Regions from separate parts of the Vibrio sp. VB16 genome, predicted to be linked through region 1. Evidence: predicted binding sites of a transcription regulator. Region 1 holds the regulator's gene; the other holds the start of a gene.
What was found. Region 1 encodes MetJ, which represses methionine synthesis genes. Its sites were predicted from a motif close to TTAGACNTNTANANGTCTAA; they were not measured.

Region 1 (8,998 bases):
TCTCATGGAGTCAAAATAGATTGGTTTTACCCGCTTGGTTGGGGGCTGGTGAATCGATACAGTACTCAATCGACAAAGGGCACCAGAACCTATTAGAGGAGATGTGTCGTGAATGGCCTTTCTTCTCTACCCGCCTTGGTATGTTAGAGATGGTGTACACCAAGACCAATATTGAAATTTCCCGATATTACGATCAAAGACTAGCAGACAAGTCACTTTGGCGAATAGGCGATCAATTGCGGGACCAGCTGCAAAAAGATATTAAGGCCGTTCTCAATGTTGAGAACAACGAAAACTTGATGCAAAGCGACCCGTGGGGATTGGAGTCTATCCGATTGCGTAACGTCTATGTTTTACCTATGAATATTCTTCAGGCTGAGCTTCTATACCGAACTCGCCAATCAGATCAACCCTCTGTAGAACTAGAAGAAGCATTGATGGTGACAATAGCAGGTATTGCTGCTGGCATGCGCAACACAGGGTAGAACAAAAAACCACAAACAGGACAGTGTGGCTAAATTATTCAGCACACTGTTCTGTTTGCAATTCAATTCGAGAGGTTTATCATCCTTTTGAGACAATTTGCCCTTTTTTTTTATTTTAACAACAAAATTTAGTGGTATGCTTACGCCCCGTTGTGCCTCAAAGATCGACTATACTCATAACAGGCATAATAATATGGAATCAAACTCCGCAAGTATCTAGGTGGAATTCGGCTGAAGATAGGGAATGACGAACAAACATAGATTTGTCGTTATTCTGAACTGCTAATAAGCAGATCTGTCGTTATTCTGAACTGCAAAATAATTAGTGTCACAAAAAGCACGGAAGCAGTTCAAGTTGTGAGTTATTTGTATTACTAATTATTGGATTTAAGATATGTCATTACCACACGTAATCCTTACCGTTTTAAGCACTCGCGATGCTACCGGATATGATATAACCAAAGAATTTTCATATAGCATTGGCTATTTTTGGAAAGCGAGTCATCAACAAGTTTATCGAGAGCTCAATAAAATGGCTCAAAATGAACTCGTCACCTGTGTTTTGCATCCTCAGGATGGGAAGCCAGATAGAAAAATTTACTCCATTGCCGAAACTGGGCGCCGTGCACTCGGTGAATGGTTTGAACAACCAACAGCACAGGCAACAATAAGAGATGAGTTCAGCGCTAAGTTAATGGCTTGCGCAATCCAACCTACTGCTCCTTTCAGAGAACAAGTATCTATACTTATTGGTGAGTCTAAACAGCTAGTCAGTCATTACAAAGAGATTGAAGCGACTTATTATGGTGACCCAACCAAGCTAGACAAGCACGCTAAATTAGAACGCCTTACTTTAAGACGTAACCTCTTAATACGTGAAGCTTGGATTGATTGGGCGGAAGAAGTGGTTGCTGAATTAAAATCCATGGACTAAAACGACTTCGTTCTAGTCTTTGATTCTAAATAAAAAGGGCTGATGTGAACACATTGACCCTTTTTATTTATTACGGCTTATCTTGTTGGTCTTACACCTAATGTATGGCACAACGCAAACGTCATCTCAGCACGATTTAGAGTATAGAAATGAAAATCCTTCACGCCTTCTCTGCTTAAAATTCTCACCATATCAATAGCTTGACTCGCACCAACCAGTTGGCGAGTTGTTGGATCGTCTTCTAAGCCGCTAAATTGCTGTGCCATCCATCCCGGTACTTTCACGTTATTCATTGCGGCAAAACGAGAGGCTTGCGTAAAGTTAGAAACGGGCAGTATTCCCGGTATTATCTCAGCGTCAATCCCCGCACTCACACAACGATCTCTGAACCTTAGGTAGCTTTCAACATCAAAGAAAAATTGGGTTATTGCACGATTAGCACCTGCATCCACCTTTCTTTTTAAATTAAGTAAGTCGGACTGGGCACTTTTTGCTTCTGGGTGAACCTCTGGAAACGCCGCCACTGAGATATCAAAATCATGTCGTGACTTGAGCAGAGTAACCAAGTCCGATGCATACATATTTGGTACACCACCACCAGCCGGAATATCACCACGCAACGCGACGATATTGCGTATACCATTTGCCCAATAGTCATCCGCAATATCTATAAGCTCATCACGACTTGCGTCGATGCAGGTTAAATGTGGCGCAGCCACCAAGCCTGTCTGATCTTTAATTTCTTTGATAATAGAATGGGTACGGTCACGTTCACCAGAGTTTGCCCCGTAGGTAACCGACACAAATTTAGGTTGAAGTGTTTTTAAACGGTGCACAGAGTTCCACAACGTTTCTTCCATTTTTTCGCTACTTGGCGGAAAAAATTCAAAAGAGACATTAATATCACCAAGCTCCGCGATATTCTGATTTAAGGCATCTAGATGACTAGCGTGTGAATAACTCATAGTTCTCTCTCATTCGGGCTGATCGAATTTGTATTTCCGTTTTGACGTTTAGACGTCTATATGTCTGTAGAATGTAATGAAATGGGATTAATGTCAACATGATGTTCATGAAATTTTTTCATGATATTGGTGAGAGATATTCAAGGGGAATGTAGGAGGGACTAAGGTTAGTTAACATGAATTCGACTCTGGAGATAGATCGATATACCCATGGCAACGACAAGTAAAACTACCACTGCCCCTTTAAAAGCAGTGGCTAGCGTTTACATTTAAAACAGGTTTGATAATCGATTAATATCCGATTGGATCGCGCCGGCGGTTACTTCTCTGCCCGCTCCTGGTCCTCTAATCACCAACGGATTGTCCTTATACCAAGCACTTTCTATCGCAAAGATATTGTCACAGGGAAGCAAGTTAGCCAAAGCATGCTCTTTATTTAGCGCCTCAATGCCTACGGTTGCTTTACCCCCTTTCTGTAAACGAGCCACATAACGCAGTACTCTATCTTCACGCTGTGCTTTTTCTAGACGTTCAGCTAGCTGTTCACTTAGCAACTGACCTTGATCGAAAAACTGATCGATGGACAAATCTTTCAACTCGTCCGGAACAAGAGACGCCACTTTTACGCTCTCTGGTTCAATCGTCAACCCTGATTCACGCGCCAAAATAATGAGTTTCCGCATTACATCTGAACCGTCTAAATCGCAACGAGGATCAGGTTCCGTTAACCCTTGTTGCCAAGCCAATTCAACCAACTCGCTAAATGGAATAGACCCATCAAATTGTTGGAAAAGCCACGATAAAGTACCTGAAAATATTCCAGAGAATGCTGTGATTTCATCGCCACTTTCGCGCAAATCACGAACCGTATGATTGATCGGTAACCCTGCACCCACGGTTGCATTATATAGCCAATGACGCCCTGTTTTTGCAAATGCATCCTGTACTTTATGGTAAAACTCACTTGAAGCAGAACCCGCAACTTTATTGGCAGAAATTAGGTGTAAGCCTTTTTCAGCAATAGTGGGGTATTTCATTGATACCACCTCACTCGCCGTCACGTCGAGTACGATTACCTCATCATACTCTTGTTGGTGACTGAGTTGCTCTAGCCATTCATTACCATCACTTTCTACTGCTTCATCTTCATAACGACTAAGTACACTCGAGGCCTCAATACCAGCCATATTCATCCAATATGTCTGGCTACCCACTACACCTATTAATTCAAAACTCATACCTCGACGTTTTTCTATTTCGCCTTTCTGCTTAGCGAATAGTTCTAGCCAACTAGAACCGATATTGCCTTTACCACATAAAACCAAACCAACTCGCTTTTGTGCCTGAAAGAGTTGAGTGTGGATTCCCTGTACTAAAACAGAGGTATTAGATGTACGTAAAACGGCCGCTAAACTCAAACCTGATTCCGCTTCACACATAAATTCGACTGGTGCATTTTTTAGCTGCTGATAAAAGCCATGACTATGAATTGGGTTTTTCGTTACACCAGCACCAACAGCGGCGACCATTGAATAACCTTCTTTAAGCCGAATATCTGCCTCCGTTGCCGAGTCATGTAGATAACTAAGGGCACCGGATGCGACTTCTGCTGTGTAGGCAAGAAGCAGCTCGCCTTGATCCGCTTGAACTTCATAAGCCAACGGTTGTAATTGAGCTCGTTGGAGTCTTTGTAGCACTTCTTCTTTGGCTCTTTCAAATTCATGTGCGTGGCTAAATATCAGCTCAATAAGCAAAACTTCATCAAGAGAGGTTACTATCTTCGCCCCTCTACCTGAAGCCAACACTCTTTCGATTCTGGTTGAGCCGGCTTCTGGTTGATAGCTGCACCGAAGCTCTAATTCCATCGCACTTTGAGCCACGGGTTGCAGTGTTCTACTATGTAACACAGGTGCTGCCAACCTAGCTAGCTCACTGGCCTCATCTAAGCGTAGAAGAGGCAATAAACAAGCATCATTAACCTTTCGAGGATCGGCACTATAGACACCACAGACATCGCTCCAAATGGTCACTCGATGAACTTCCGCTAATGCACCAATAACCGTCGCAGAGTAATCAGAACCATTTCGGCCAAGCAAAACCGTATCCCCTTGACGATTCTTGGCCATAAAACCGGTAATGACTAATCGGTGTTGAGAATGCTGTGCCAATACTTCTTTCAATAATGGCCATGAGCTCGAACGATCAACCTCTGGTTGCGTGCCAATGTCCGCTCTCAAAAAGTCACGTGAATCGATAGCGACTGCCGCCATTTTTGCTTGACACAAGAGTTGTGAAAGCAACCTTGAAGACCAAACTTCCCCAAGCCCAAGAACCTGAGCTTCTTGCTCTATTGTTAATGGGCTTTGTAAATCAGCTAGGGCAGTAAAATCGGTATGAAGATGGTCCAACATTTTATTGGGTTCATCAATTAACTGTTGTATCAAATCTGACTGAAATCGACGCAATTCCGTTAGTATTTCATGTGCCGTTCGTCCATCTTTATTTAAAGCACTCAACCAATGGATGAGTTGATTGGTCGTGTCTCCAGCCGCAGAAACAACAATTAAATCTTCACTTTGAGAGTACTCGGCAAGAATATTTCTTACTCGTTTATAACACTCTGGATTGGCTAAGCTGCTTCCACCAAATTTATGAAGTTGACGTGTAGCGGTCATTTAAGCTGTCTCCTGAACTTTTTTAAATGCATTATCAAGATCTTCGATAAGGTCTTCACTATCTTCTAGCCCAACCGATAGCCTTAACAGTGTTTGTGCTATCCCTGCCTCTTTTAAGGCCTCTTCACCCATTGCTCGATGTGTCATTGAGGCAGGATGACAGATTAAGCTTTCTACGCCACCAAGTGACTCAGCTAATGAAAAGAGAGATAAAGCGCCAACAAACTCTTCAAGCTTATCCATCGGGCCATTAAAATCAAAACTCAACATAGAACCAAAACCAGATTGCTGCTTTTTCGCAATTTCGTGGCCCGGGTGATCTGGCAGACTTGGGTGATATATAGTGCCAACAAGATCTTGTTTTGAGAGAAAAGCTAAGATCTCACGAGAACTCTCTTCATGGATCCTCATTCGAGCGCCTAAGGTTCTTATGCCGCGTAACGTCATGTAACTATCAAACGGCGTTCCCGTCGCCCCAATACAATTCCCCCACCAGGCAAGCTCTTCGGCATGCTCTTCTGTCTTGGTAACGATAACCCCACCAATCACGTCCGAATGACCATTAATATATTTGGTTGTAGAGTGAATCACAAAATCCGCACCCAGATCTATAGGCTTTTGGTATATAGGTGTCATGAAGGTATTATCAACCGCGACCAGCGCACCAACAGTGTGCGCTTTCTCGCACGTTTCTTGAATATCAACCACTCTAACCAATGGATTAGATGGTGTTTCTAGTAGCACCAACTTAGGTTTTTTGGCTAATGCTTCATCCAGTGCGCTTAGATCGGACTGATCAATAAATAAAACGTTAAAGTCCCCTTTTTGAGCCCGAGTATTAAAAAGTCGATAGGTACCGCCATAACAATCATTCGGTGCAATAATAAGGTCATTAGGCCCAATAAAAGTAGAAACCCAAAGGTTTAGCGCTGACGTTCCGCAATTAGTGACTACCGCACCCTTTCCCGACTCTAGATCGGAAAGGGTTTGCTCTAACATGCCCCGATTTGGATTTCCTGAACGGGTATAATCATATTTAGGCACATCACCAAAACTTGGAAAGCTATAATTGGTCGACAAGTAAATTGGAGGCACAACGGCATGAAACTGAGAGTCAGATTCAATGCCCGTTCGAACGGCGATAGTGGCGGGTTTCTTTTGTTTCATGTGCTGGCTTTCCTTTGCGATCAATTCAGTTTTCATTTTTCTTTATCCGCTAACTATAACTGAATCTTGAACGTTAGAATTAATAACAAGACACTTTACTGTTAGTTTTTTAAGACGTCAATAGCTCTAGACGTCTATATGTCTTTGCTTATGGCAGTAAATCCCGCTAGAATTCTATCCCATAATTGTTTTATGACTATTTTGACAAAGGTGAGCAATGGCTGATTGGAATGGCGAATACATAAGTCCATACGCAGAACATGGAAAAAAGAGTGAGCAAGTTAAGAAGATCACCGTTTCCATCCCTCTGAAAGTTTTGAAAATTTTGACTGATGAACGAACTCGTCGTCAGATTAATAACCTACGACACGCAACGAATAGCGAACTGCTTTGCGAAGCATTCTTGCACGCTTATACAGGTCAACCATTACCAACAGATGAAGATTTGAGAAAAGATCGTCCTGATGATATTCCAACTGAAGTTAAAAAATTAATGACAGAAATGGGAATTGAATTTGAAGCGTTTGACGAAGAATAATTAATCGGTTGGGGGGAAATACTTCACCCAATTGAATTATTTACACAAGCGTGATTATTTTTCTATTTACTTAATACCCATAAACCCGTCATTCCTGATATCACAGGAATGACGGGTTTATGGGTTAAAAACGATCAATATGTTCTATTTTGAATCTCTTTTAGCACATGTAGTTCTCTGGTAGTTCAATTCTTGCAACACCAGACTCTACTGCTGCTACCGCGACGGCTTTGGCAACACGTGGAAGCAAGCGTGGGTCCATTGGCTTTGGTATAATATACTCTTTACTGAACTCAAGTTTACTTACCCCAGCAGCCTTCAATACACCTTCCGGTACCGGCTCTTTAGTCAATTGACGAATCGCTTCAACGGCGGCCAATTTCATCTCTATGTTTATTTCACTTGCACGCACATCTAACGCACCACGGAAAATAAATGGAAAGCAGATAACATTGTTTACTTGGTTTGGATAGTCTGAACGACCGGTACCCATAATTAAGTCATTTCTGACTTGGTGAGCAATCTCGGGTTTAATTTCAGGATCTGGATTTGAACAAGCAAAGACAACGGGTTTATCAGCCATCAATTTCAATGCTTCAGCTGGTAACAAATCTGGCCCTGATACACCTAAGAACAGATCAGCGCCTTCTATAACATCCTCCAACGTACGTTTGTCTGTATTGTTAGCGAACATTTTTTTATATTCATTTAGATCTTCACGACGAGTATGGATAACGCCTTTGCGATCCAACATGTAGATTTTCTCACGCTGAGCACCACATTTAATCAAAAGTTCCATACATGCTGTAGCGGCCGCACCAGCACCAAGACAGACGATGGTTGATTCCTCAAGCGTTTTGCCTTGAAGCTCTATAGCATTAAGCATACCTGCTGCTGTAACAATTGCTGTGCCATGTTGATCATCATGGAACACAGGTACATCACAACGCTCGATAAGTTGACGTTCAATCTCAAAGCAATCAGGGGCTTTAATATCTTCCAAATTGATGCCACCAAAGGTATCCGCGATGGCTGCAACTGTATTTACAAACTCTTCAGTAGTCCGATGTTTTACTTCAATATCGATGGCATCTAAATTAGCAAACCGTTTGAAAAGCAGGGCCTTACCTTCCATCACTGGTTTTGACGCCATTGGACCTAAGTTACCTAAACCTAAGATAGCAGTACCATTAGATATGACAGCAACCGTATTACCCTTTGCCGTGTACTTGTAAACGTTATCAACATTCTGTGCGATCTCCCGCACTGGCTCGGCAACGCCGGGGCTATACGCCAGCGCTAGATCTTCAGCAGAATCTGCAGGTTTAGTGAGTGCTACCGCCGTCTTACCTGGAGTCGGGTAAGCGTGATAATTAAGTGCTTGTTGACGAAAGTCATCTTGTTGGTTGTCTTCGGACATCAGATTTATTTCCAGTTGTAATTGGCAGGGGAGGTTTTTAGTATTCAGATAGATAGTAAATGATCACGACAAAACTTCCTACATAGAAAAAGGTTTAAGTCATAAAGTTTATTTTTATTGTGAGATCAAAAAAAGGACGCATAAGCGTCCTTTTTTATTCGGAATTACAACATAGCAATTACTTGCTAGATAGTGCACCGAAACGTTTGTTGAAGCGATCTACACGTCCGCCAGTATCAACGTTACGTTGCTTACCAGTGTAGAACGGGTGACATTTGTCACATACGTCTAGGTGGATAGATTCTTTTGCAAGAGTTGAGTTAAACTCAAAAGAATTACCGCAAGAACAAGTTGCGCTAACTGCTTTGTATTCTGGGTGGATACCTGTTTTCATGGGAAAACCTCATTATAGGCCGTGTCGCCATTCGATTCTAAGCCGAACACCACACGTATTTACACAAATTGGCATAAATTGATATACCGTCAAGGCGCAGTATATTAATGAAACAAGACATTGGAATCAACTCATTTGAATCTTTTTTCAACAAATTCTTCTTTTCGCGCCTAAATGACTCACTCTGCGCACATATTGTGTCTACCACCTCCCCCTAGTGATATGACACTTTCGTTCCAGTCAATGAGCATCTCTCGTAATTACATTGCGCATCAACTACACTATCCCCTCGTTTCATTAAGCTGACTACTCATCAATAATGCGTCCAACCATTGCTCAAATTGCCCTACCAGTGCCGCTAGACAAGAGGTTTGATTATCTCATTCAAGCTCATCAATTTCCGGTTATCGGTGGTCGTGT
Region 2 (8,998 bases), 920 kb from region 1:
GAGCAAGAACCCGACAACAATATTGAGCCTGAAAACATGTCCGATTTTGAAAGACGTAATCTGAAAGATGCCTTTTTGGTTTTAAGCAGTGCCCAAAACTTTTTAAAGTTCCGCTATAGTGCCAATAGCATGAAGGGGTAACCAATGCAAAATCTCAATTACCAAGAGATCTTAAACTGGAAGGCTTTTTTACATATAAAGTCGTCAGAGAGTAAAGATAGCCGACTGACCAATTTTTATAATACCAGCACTTACCATGGTGACACCCAGCTCAAGGATATTGAATTCGTCGCCTTAGATTTTGAAACCACTGGCCTAGATGCCAACCAAAATAGCATTATAAGTATCGGTCTAGTTCCCTTCACGCTACAACGAATTGCTTGTAGATCTGCGAAACACTGGTTTGTCACACCAGAAGACAAACTCAAGGAAGATTCGATAATAATTCATGGTATTACCCATTCCGATTTGAAAGGGGCACCTGATTTACTGCGTATTTTGGAGCAGTTATTAGATGAGCTAGCCGGCAAGGTCGTGGTGGTACATTATCGCAGAATAGAGCGTGACTTTTTTGATGCAGCACTTCGTGGTTTGATTAATGAAGGCATTGTTTTTCCTGTAATCGATACCATGCAGATTGAAGCAGATATTCAAAAAACTCAGCCTAAAAAACTCATGGACTGGTTTAAAAATACTCGTCCGATTTCGATTCGACTTGCCAATAGCCGAACACGTTATAACCTACCCACCTACCCTCCGCACGATGCCTTAACCGATGCCATCGCGACTGCCGAGTTACTGCAAGCGCAAATTTATTACCATTTTAGCCCCGAGACGCCCATCAATAAACTGTGGTTGTGACACTTTAGTGATAAAAAAAACCGAGTGCTAATTAATCACTCGGTTTTTGTTTTTATCTATCAATTCAGAAAATTAGTAAGGTCGTTTCTCTGTCCGCAAGCCCATAAGCAAACTTACACACATCACCAGCAAAATAATGGTGAACGGTAAGGCGGTCGAAATAGCACCGGCTTGTAAGGCTTGAATAGCTTCAGTGCCACCTACCCAAACAAGAGCCGCAGCAATCGCACCTTCAACCAATGCCCAGAATACACGTTGTGGAACGGGTGCATCCACTTTACCACCTGATGTGATGCTATCAATAACCAGTGAACCGGAATCCGATGACGTCACAAAGAAGACCAACACTAACACAACAGCCAACATAGAAAGAATGCTGCCCATTGGCAATGCGTCAAACATCTGGAACATGGCAAGCGGTACTTCTGTTAACCCTTTTTCGCCTAACGTACCAATATTATTAGTGACTTGATTTATAGCCACACCACCAAATACCGACATCCAAAGCGTCGTAACTACCGTTGGAACAATCAATACTGCCGTCACGAATTCACGTATAGTACGACCGCGTGAAATACGGGCAATAAACATACCGACAAAAGGTGACCATGAAATCCACCAGGCCCAGTAGAAAACAGTCCAGCCATGCATCCAAGCTTGGTCTTCACGACCAATTGGATTACTTAACGGAATAATATTTTCAATATACCCCATGACGGTAGTTGGTATAGTTCCCATCGATACTGCAGCAGTCAGCATGGCAACAAACACCAATAACGCGAGCGCTAGAAGCATGTTGATATTACTGATAATTTTTACGCCACCATCAATACCACGAACCACTGAAACAACCGCTAATAACGTCACGACGAAGATAATGATAACTTGCAACGTTAAGTCATTATCAATACCGAACACATGGTGAAACCCACTGGCTGCCTGTTGAGCCCCGAGTCCAAGTGACGTAGCAAGACCAAACAACGTAGCAATTACGGCTAAAATATCAACAACGTGTCCAGGCCATCCCCAAGTACGATCGCCTAAAATCGGATAAAAGACCGAACGCATAGAGAGCGGCAAGCCTTTATTGTAAGCAAAAAACGCTAACGATAGAGAAACAACACCGTAAATTGCCCACGGGTGAAGTCCCCAGTGGAACATGGTTGCACCAAGTGCAAGCTTAGCGGCTTCTGGTGTGTTAGCAGCAACATTGAGTGGCGTTTCGTACCATCCGGTAAAGTAAGCAACCGGTTCTGCAACTCCCCAGAACATTAGACCGATACCCATACCTGCCGCAAATAGCATTGCTATCCATGACATCATTGTATAGTCCGTTTTTGCTTCGTCTCCACCTATACGAATTTTTCCATATGGCGAAACTATCATTGCCAAACAAAAAACAACAAAAATATTGGCTGACCACATAAACAGTCCATCAAAGGCACCAATTATTTGCCACTTTAGTCCGTCTAATACGGACTTCGATGTTTCCGGTTCAACCAGCAAAATGGCAACTAAAAAGAGGCCGATTAAGGAAGCACTGATCCCAAAAACAGGATTATGTACATCAAAACCCCACTTTTGAATATTATCTTGTCCGACCGTGTAGTCGGTATTATTAATACTGTATTTATCTTTTTTGGTATCCATTGGTCCTCATTTAGAAAAATTTCCATTTGATTGTGAGGCTTTAGTGTACTTCATTCGAGCCGTACTTTCTAAATTGGTTGCCCCAATCGGTTAATATTGACGGGAGTTACTCTGTAAAACCCCCTGAACTCTCTGCGATTTGCCGTCTCTCTTCGTCGCTAAATAAGCGATTTTCATGCTCATTTCACCTCGATCCATGTTCAGTTTACCCTAAAACAGCATTCATCAAAAACACTGAACACATTCCTACAATTATCTTACAAAACATAAGCCTACTATTAATGTAGCGACATCCAATAGCCGCAACAATCAACCGCATTGACTCAACATGCAAAATATTAATAATCAAGATGAATACTTAGAGATTGTTCATGATTCCGTTTAGAGTAATTATTTAGACGTCCAGACATCCTTAGGGGATGTAAACACAATAAAAAGTAAGAATGGACATTCTAAAACATACACTCAACACATAAGGAATAGACACATGACAACGACAACTCATATCTTAGGTTACCCACGTATTGGCGAACAAAGAGAATTAAAAGTTGCTCTAGAAAAATATTGGCGAGGTGAAAGTAATCAATCTGATCTCAAAGCGGTAGGCAGTAAATTAAGGCATCAAAACTGGAAAGTTCAAGCTGATGCAAATTTAAGCTTTGCTACCGCAGGTGATTTTGCATGGTACGACCATGTGCTCACCACCACGCTTCTTCTTGGTCACGAACCCAAGCGACACAAAGAAGCCAACCCTGACCTTGATACCCTATTCCGTATTGCCCGCGGCCAATCGAAAACGCAATCTGTATGTTGTGGTGGAAATTCTGATTCGAAAAAAGATAAAGCAGCATCAGACATGACAAAATGGTTCAACACTAATTATCATTACATTGTCCCTGAATTCAGCAAAGATGACGTTTTTCAGGCAAGTTGGTCACAACTGTTTGATGAAATAGAGGAAGCGATAAAGGCAAATCATAAAGTGAAACCGGTACTTCTTGGGCCCATATCCTACCTTTATCTTGGTAAAGAAGTAGACGAAGGTTTTGACCGTTTGTCATTATTACCTCGTTTATTAACCGCTTATCAAACTATTCTAACAACGCTTTCTAATCTAGGTATTGAATGGGTGCAAATAGACGAACCAATTCTTTCTCTCGAACTAGACGAACTCTGGGCTAATTCATTTGAGGTTGCCTATCAAACACTACAAAGCGACCTGAAAATCCTATTAACAACCTATTTTGATACGGTAACAGACACACTTGACCAGATCATTAAACTTCCCGTTAATGGTCTCCACATTGATCTTTCAGCCGCACCAGAGCAGCTTAATGAAGTATTAAGAAAACTGCCGCATGATTGGGTTCTTTCTGCAGGTGTCATCAATGGTCGCAATGTATGGCGTACCGATCTCGCTTCTCAGTTATCTAAACTCCAGCCCGTAAAAGAAAAGCTGGGTGATAAATTATGGATAGCAAGTTCCTGCTCACTTTTACATAGCCCAGTGGATCTGGAATTAGAAGACCAGATTAGTGAAGAAGTAAAAAATTGGTTTGCGTTCGCAAAGCAGAAAGTAACCGAAGTCAGTGTTCTGGGTGCCGCTCTTGATGGGGATCAAAAGGCCATTTTGTTATGTGAAACTTACAGCCAACCCATTGTGTCGCGTAAAAGTTCAATACAAGTGAATAAGCCACAGGTTAAAAAGCGCGTTAGTACTATCACAAATGAGCTTGCTGAACGAAGCGTTCCATATTCCGAACGCTCTGCACGGCAGTCTGACGTTCTAGGTTTACCATTGCTTCCAACGACGACGATTGGTTCTTTCCCTCAAACGGATGAAATTCGTGTCCAACGTAACGCCTATCGCACTGGTCAATTATCAACTTCTGATTACGCACTAACCCTGAAAGGGCACATTGCCGATGCGATAGAACGCCAAGAATCACTAGGTCTAGATGTATTGGTTCATGGAGAAGCAGAACGTAATGACATGGTAGAGTACTTTGCTGAGAACTTATCAGGTTTCCAAACAACGAAATTTGGTTGGGTACAAAGCTATGGCTCACGCTGTGTGAAACCGGCGGTAGTGATCGCAGATATTGAACGAGAAAAACCAATATCCGTGGAATGGTCCACTTATGCACAATCATTAACGACCAAGAAGGTAAAAGGGATGCTAACAGGCCCCGTCACCATTCTATGTTGGACATTTCCACGAGAGGACATCTCACGCAAAGAGATCGCAAACCAGTTGGCACTTGCGCTACGAGACGAGGTGTCTGATTTACAAGATGCAGGTATTAACATTATACAAATAGATGAACCTGCTATTCGTGAAGGCCTACCGCTTAAAAAGAGTCGGCATACTGAGTATCTGAAATGGGCAGTCAATGCATTTAAGATCTCAGCGGCCAGTGCTAAACCAGAGACTCAAATTCACACTCACATGTGTTATAGCGAATTCAATGAAATAATTGATTCCGTAGCCGCACTGGATGCCGATGTCATTACCATCGAAACATCTCGTTCTAATATGGAACTTCTAAAAGCATTTGAAGCGTTTAATTATCCAAATGCAATTGGTCCCGGTGTTTACGATATACACTCACCAAACATTCCTTCTGAAGAATGGATTGTGAATTTGATGAAGAAAGCCGCGGAAAAGATCCCAGTTGAACGTTTATGGATAAACCCTGATTGCGGCCTGAAAACGCGTAACTGGTCTGAAACTGAAGCCGCGCTTACAAACCTAGTTTCTGCCGCGAAAACATTGCGTATTGAGTTGTCAAAAGCGAAAGCTTAATACATCCGTTAACACACCCACCCCCTTGATAAAAAATGCACATGGGATGGATATAATACGAAATATCCATCCCATGTCCTTTTCAACGAATAAAATCAAAAAATTATCCACTATTTATGTAAGGTTAAAATATTGCTAAATAGTTGCGATATTGTGTTTACATCTCATTTTTTTGGTGAAATAGGTGCCTTATTATGTTCCAGTTATTTTAAAAAAAGCAGATGAAAATGTGGCCCTCATCGCGTAAGGTGAAATTGAGCAGAAAGAAGCAAAAATACTTAATATAGATCACGGAATTTAATGCTCAAGTGCTTTAATTTCGCCTCGAAAAGACTTTTTCTTAATTTATGCAGAGGTAGAAATGCTAGAACTAATCATTGGATTGGTAATAACAATTGGAGTAGGTTACTTCATTGTAAAAGGTTACAGACCAGCAGGGATACTGCTTACAGCAGGTTTGTTGCTCCTTATTTTGACAGGCATACTTGGTCATACGGTTTTACCGGCCAAAATCGCTTCCACAGGTAATTATTTCACAGATTCACTAGAATTCATTAAGTTTATGCTAAAGCACCGTGGCGGTGGTTTAGGCATGCAAATCATGTTGCTTTGTGGCTTTGCGGCTTATATGACCCATATTGGTGCAAATAATGTAGTAGTAAAACAATTTTCAAAACCTTTAGCTGTCATTAAATCACCTTATATTCTTTTAGTTGCTGCCTACATTGTTGCTTGCTTAATGTCTCTTGCTGTAAGTTCAGCAACAGGTCTTGGTGTGCTCTTAATGGCAACGTTATTCCCAATGATGACAGCAATGGGTATTTCCCGTCCGGCTGCTGTCGCCGTTTGTGCTTCTCCTGCCGCCATCATTCTATCTCCGACATCTGGTGATGTTGTGGTTGCTGCTGAAAAAGCCGGCATGGCATTGGATGTATTTGCTGTTCAAACCGTATTGCCAGTTTCACTTTGCGCCATTGTTGTCATGTCTGCTGCTGCCTATTTTTGGAACAAATATTTAGACAAAAAAGAAAACACACCAATGGAAAAAGTAGATATCTCTACTATGGAAGTTAAAGCACCAGCGTATTACGCGGCGCTTCCATTCCTTCCTATTTTCGGTGTCTTTTTGTTTAACGGCAGAACGATTGAAGGTTTGAGCCTAGACATTTATACCATTGTTGTTTTATCGATATTCATAGGTGCTATGGTCGATTACATAACCAAAGGCTTTAAAGGTAGAGAAACGCTAGAAGATATGGATTCTTGCTATGAAGGGATGGCGGATGCTTTCAAAGGTGTGGTCATGCTATTGGTTGCGGCGGGTGTATTTGCTCAAGGCCTAATGTCTATCGGTGCTATTGATAACCTTCTTCACCTAGCTGACCAAGCAGGCGCAGGCGGTATTGCTCTGATGCTTCTATTAACTATTTTGACCGTTGCTGCTGCAGTCGCAACCGGTTCTGGTAATGCGCCGTTTTACGCGTTTGTTGAACTCGCACCAGCGTTAGCCGATAAACTGGGTCTAAACCCAGCCTTCCTAATTATTCCAATGCTTCAAGCATCGAATTTAGGTCGTACTATCTCACCTGTTTCTGGCGTTATTGTCGCAACATCAGGTATGGGTAAAATCAGCCCATTCGAAGTAGTAAAAAGAACGTCGGTACCCGTGTTTGCAGGTCTAATCACCGTGATTATAGGGACCGTTGTCCTTGTACCTATGATGGCCAGTTAATCTAGATTAACTAAAAGCAAATTGTTGATATTAAAAATGCTAGTCAGGTAACTGACTAGCATTTTTTATTGGCCTAATTTCAACTACAACGTTCTAAATAATATCAATCGTAATGTCTTTAAACTGATAGAGCTCACCGCCAAATTCTACACTAAACGCTTTGGCATCTTCTTGTTTGCTAAAACTGCCAAGCGTATTGCCCATCGCTCCCTTTTGACTCGACCCTATAACAAACCACGCTGTTTTGGCATCAATAAAATGCTCATCGTTTGGTTTTTGCCAAGGTGTCTTGCTCATATCATGCACAAAAACTTGTTGAATTTGCCTTTCATTTTCAGGCTGTAATAAGTACGCAAAGAGATCTCGCGTAGAGCAGAATTTCACTACCTCTTCACCACCCGTTTGATACGCCTCGCCTTTTGGTCCCGGATAATTAGAAATAATCATGCCGCAAAGATGGCACTCATCACTGGTTTCTATCGCGACGGCTTGTTTTAACATTTTTTCTTGAGAGGTCTCGCCACAGCCAATCAGCCCAATACACAGGGCAAGTAATAGCGTCCATTTCGTCGTTTTTTCTTTCATCATTTCATGCCTCTTATAAGTTTTTTTGTCTAAAAATAATTAATGTAATCCCCAAAGGAATAACTACCCATGCCACCATTGCGCCAAGTAGCGTGCCGGTAGAGAAGCTGCTATTGATTGCCACCGCAAGCACGCCATTCACATCACTGCTGCTCAGTGACGACAAATTGATCAATCGAAACAAGTCCGCGGGGTTAAACATCATTAACTGAACCAAGCCGTGTTGAGTTATCGCGTCACTAGAACCCACCAACAGTCCCAGTAATACGAGGTCGAAAACGAGAACAAAAAACAACCATGTGATCAACGCAATACCTGCTGCTTTCGATTTTTCAGAAACCGATACGCTGATGATATAAGCCAGTGCGACAAAACAAAGCCCTAATAGACTGGAGGTGACAATAAAGAGGGTGAATGAACGACCGACGTCTTGCATATCAGTCGTAATGCTTAGCAATACAGCGGCACTACCGAAACCCAAAATAGTGGCGAGAGTGATAATACTGCCCTGCCCCAGAAACTTCCCTAATAACAGCTGTCCATGGCTTATTGGATAGGTCATTAACAACAGTAATGTGCCCGACTCATGTTCACCAACAAAACTGTCGTAACATAGCAATAAAGCGATCAACGGTATGATAAAAACGGATAGGCTTGAGAGACTCGCAACGGTGGTGGACAACGAAGGTGAACCGATATGACCCGATGCCAGACTTCCATAATAGCTAAGACCGATTGAAAGCAATGAAAAGATAAATGTAATTGATACAAACCATCGATTTCGCAGACTATCTTGAAACTCTTTTAGTGCAACGGCAAAAACTGGATTCATATTGCCCCCTTATTATTCTTATTAATTTCGCCGGCCGCCATTCGTAGATAATACTGGTATATCTGTTCTAGGTTCGCATTCTCTACTTGTATATCATCGAGCGAGTCGTAATCTAATAGTTGTTTTAGCACGTTGACTTTAAGTTCTTGCGGTATGTGTAATTGCGTCGCGTCCACAATAAATTGGCTCAGATTTTCATTCTGTCCTAACGCACCATTGATACCTTGAGTCTTTATAACAACGGGTAAATTCGCTTGCTGCCTTAATTCATCTAACGTCCCTATCGCAATCGACTTTCCGTTGGACAGTATCATAGCGCGGTCGATATGTTGCTCAACACCTGGCAATACATGCGAGCACAAAATAATACTTGCGCCTTCATTTCTAAGTTGGTCAACACTCAAATAGAATTCTTGAGTGGCAATAGGATCAAGCCCGACCGTCGGTTCATCCAGTAGTAGTAGCGTTGGCTTACCCAAAAATGCCTGCGCTAAACCTAGACGTTGTCTCATCCCTTTTGAATAGGTTTTCA

Region 2: a site for MetJ is predicted at 2,906-2,925, ahead of metE (5-methyltetrahydropteroyltriglutamate--homocysteine S-methyltransferase). Genes of this name have one in related genera too.

The regions. Positions count from the first base shown of each region.
Region 1 is NZ_CP087590.1:3,381,210-3,390,207, forward strand. It holds gene ppc (phosphoenolpyruvate carboxylase) at 1-485, shown strand, start outside; gene IUZ65_RS15400 (PadR family transcriptional regulator) at 880-1,419, shown strand; gene metF (methylenetetrahydrofolate reductase) at 1,497-2,384, opposite strand; gene IUZ65_RS15410 (bifunctional aspartate kinase/homoserine dehydrogenase II) at 2,654-5,059, opposite strand; gene IUZ65_RS15415 (O-succinylhomoserine (thiol)-lyase) at 5,060-6,226, opposite strand; gene metJ (met regulon transcriptional regulator MetJ) at 6,444-6,764, shown strand; gene IUZ65_RS15425 (malic enzyme-like NAD(P)-binding protein) at 6,925-8,184, opposite strand; gene rpmE (50S ribosomal protein L31) at 8,363-8,578, opposite strand; gene priA (primosomal protein N') at 8,898-8,998, shown strand, end outside.
Region 2 is NZ_CP087590.1:2,456,731-2,465,728, forward strand. It holds gene IUZ65_RS11080 (DUF294 nucleotidyltransferase-like domain-containing protein) at 1-141, shown strand, start outside; gene IUZ65_RS11085 (3'-5' exonuclease) at 145-861, shown strand; gene IUZ65_RS11090 (BCCT family transporter) at 934-2,511, opposite strand; gene metE (5-methyltetrahydropteroyltriglutamate--homocysteine S-methyltransferase) at 2,999-5,317, shown strand; gene dcuC (anaerobic C4-dicarboxylate transporter DcuC) at 5,679-7,049, shown strand; gene IUZ65_RS11105 (nitrous oxide reductase accessory protein NosL) at 7,143-7,637, opposite strand; gene IUZ65_RS11110 (ABC transporter permease) at 7,648-8,466, opposite strand; gene IUZ65_RS11115 (ABC transporter ATP-binding protein) at 8,463-8,998, opposite strand, start outside.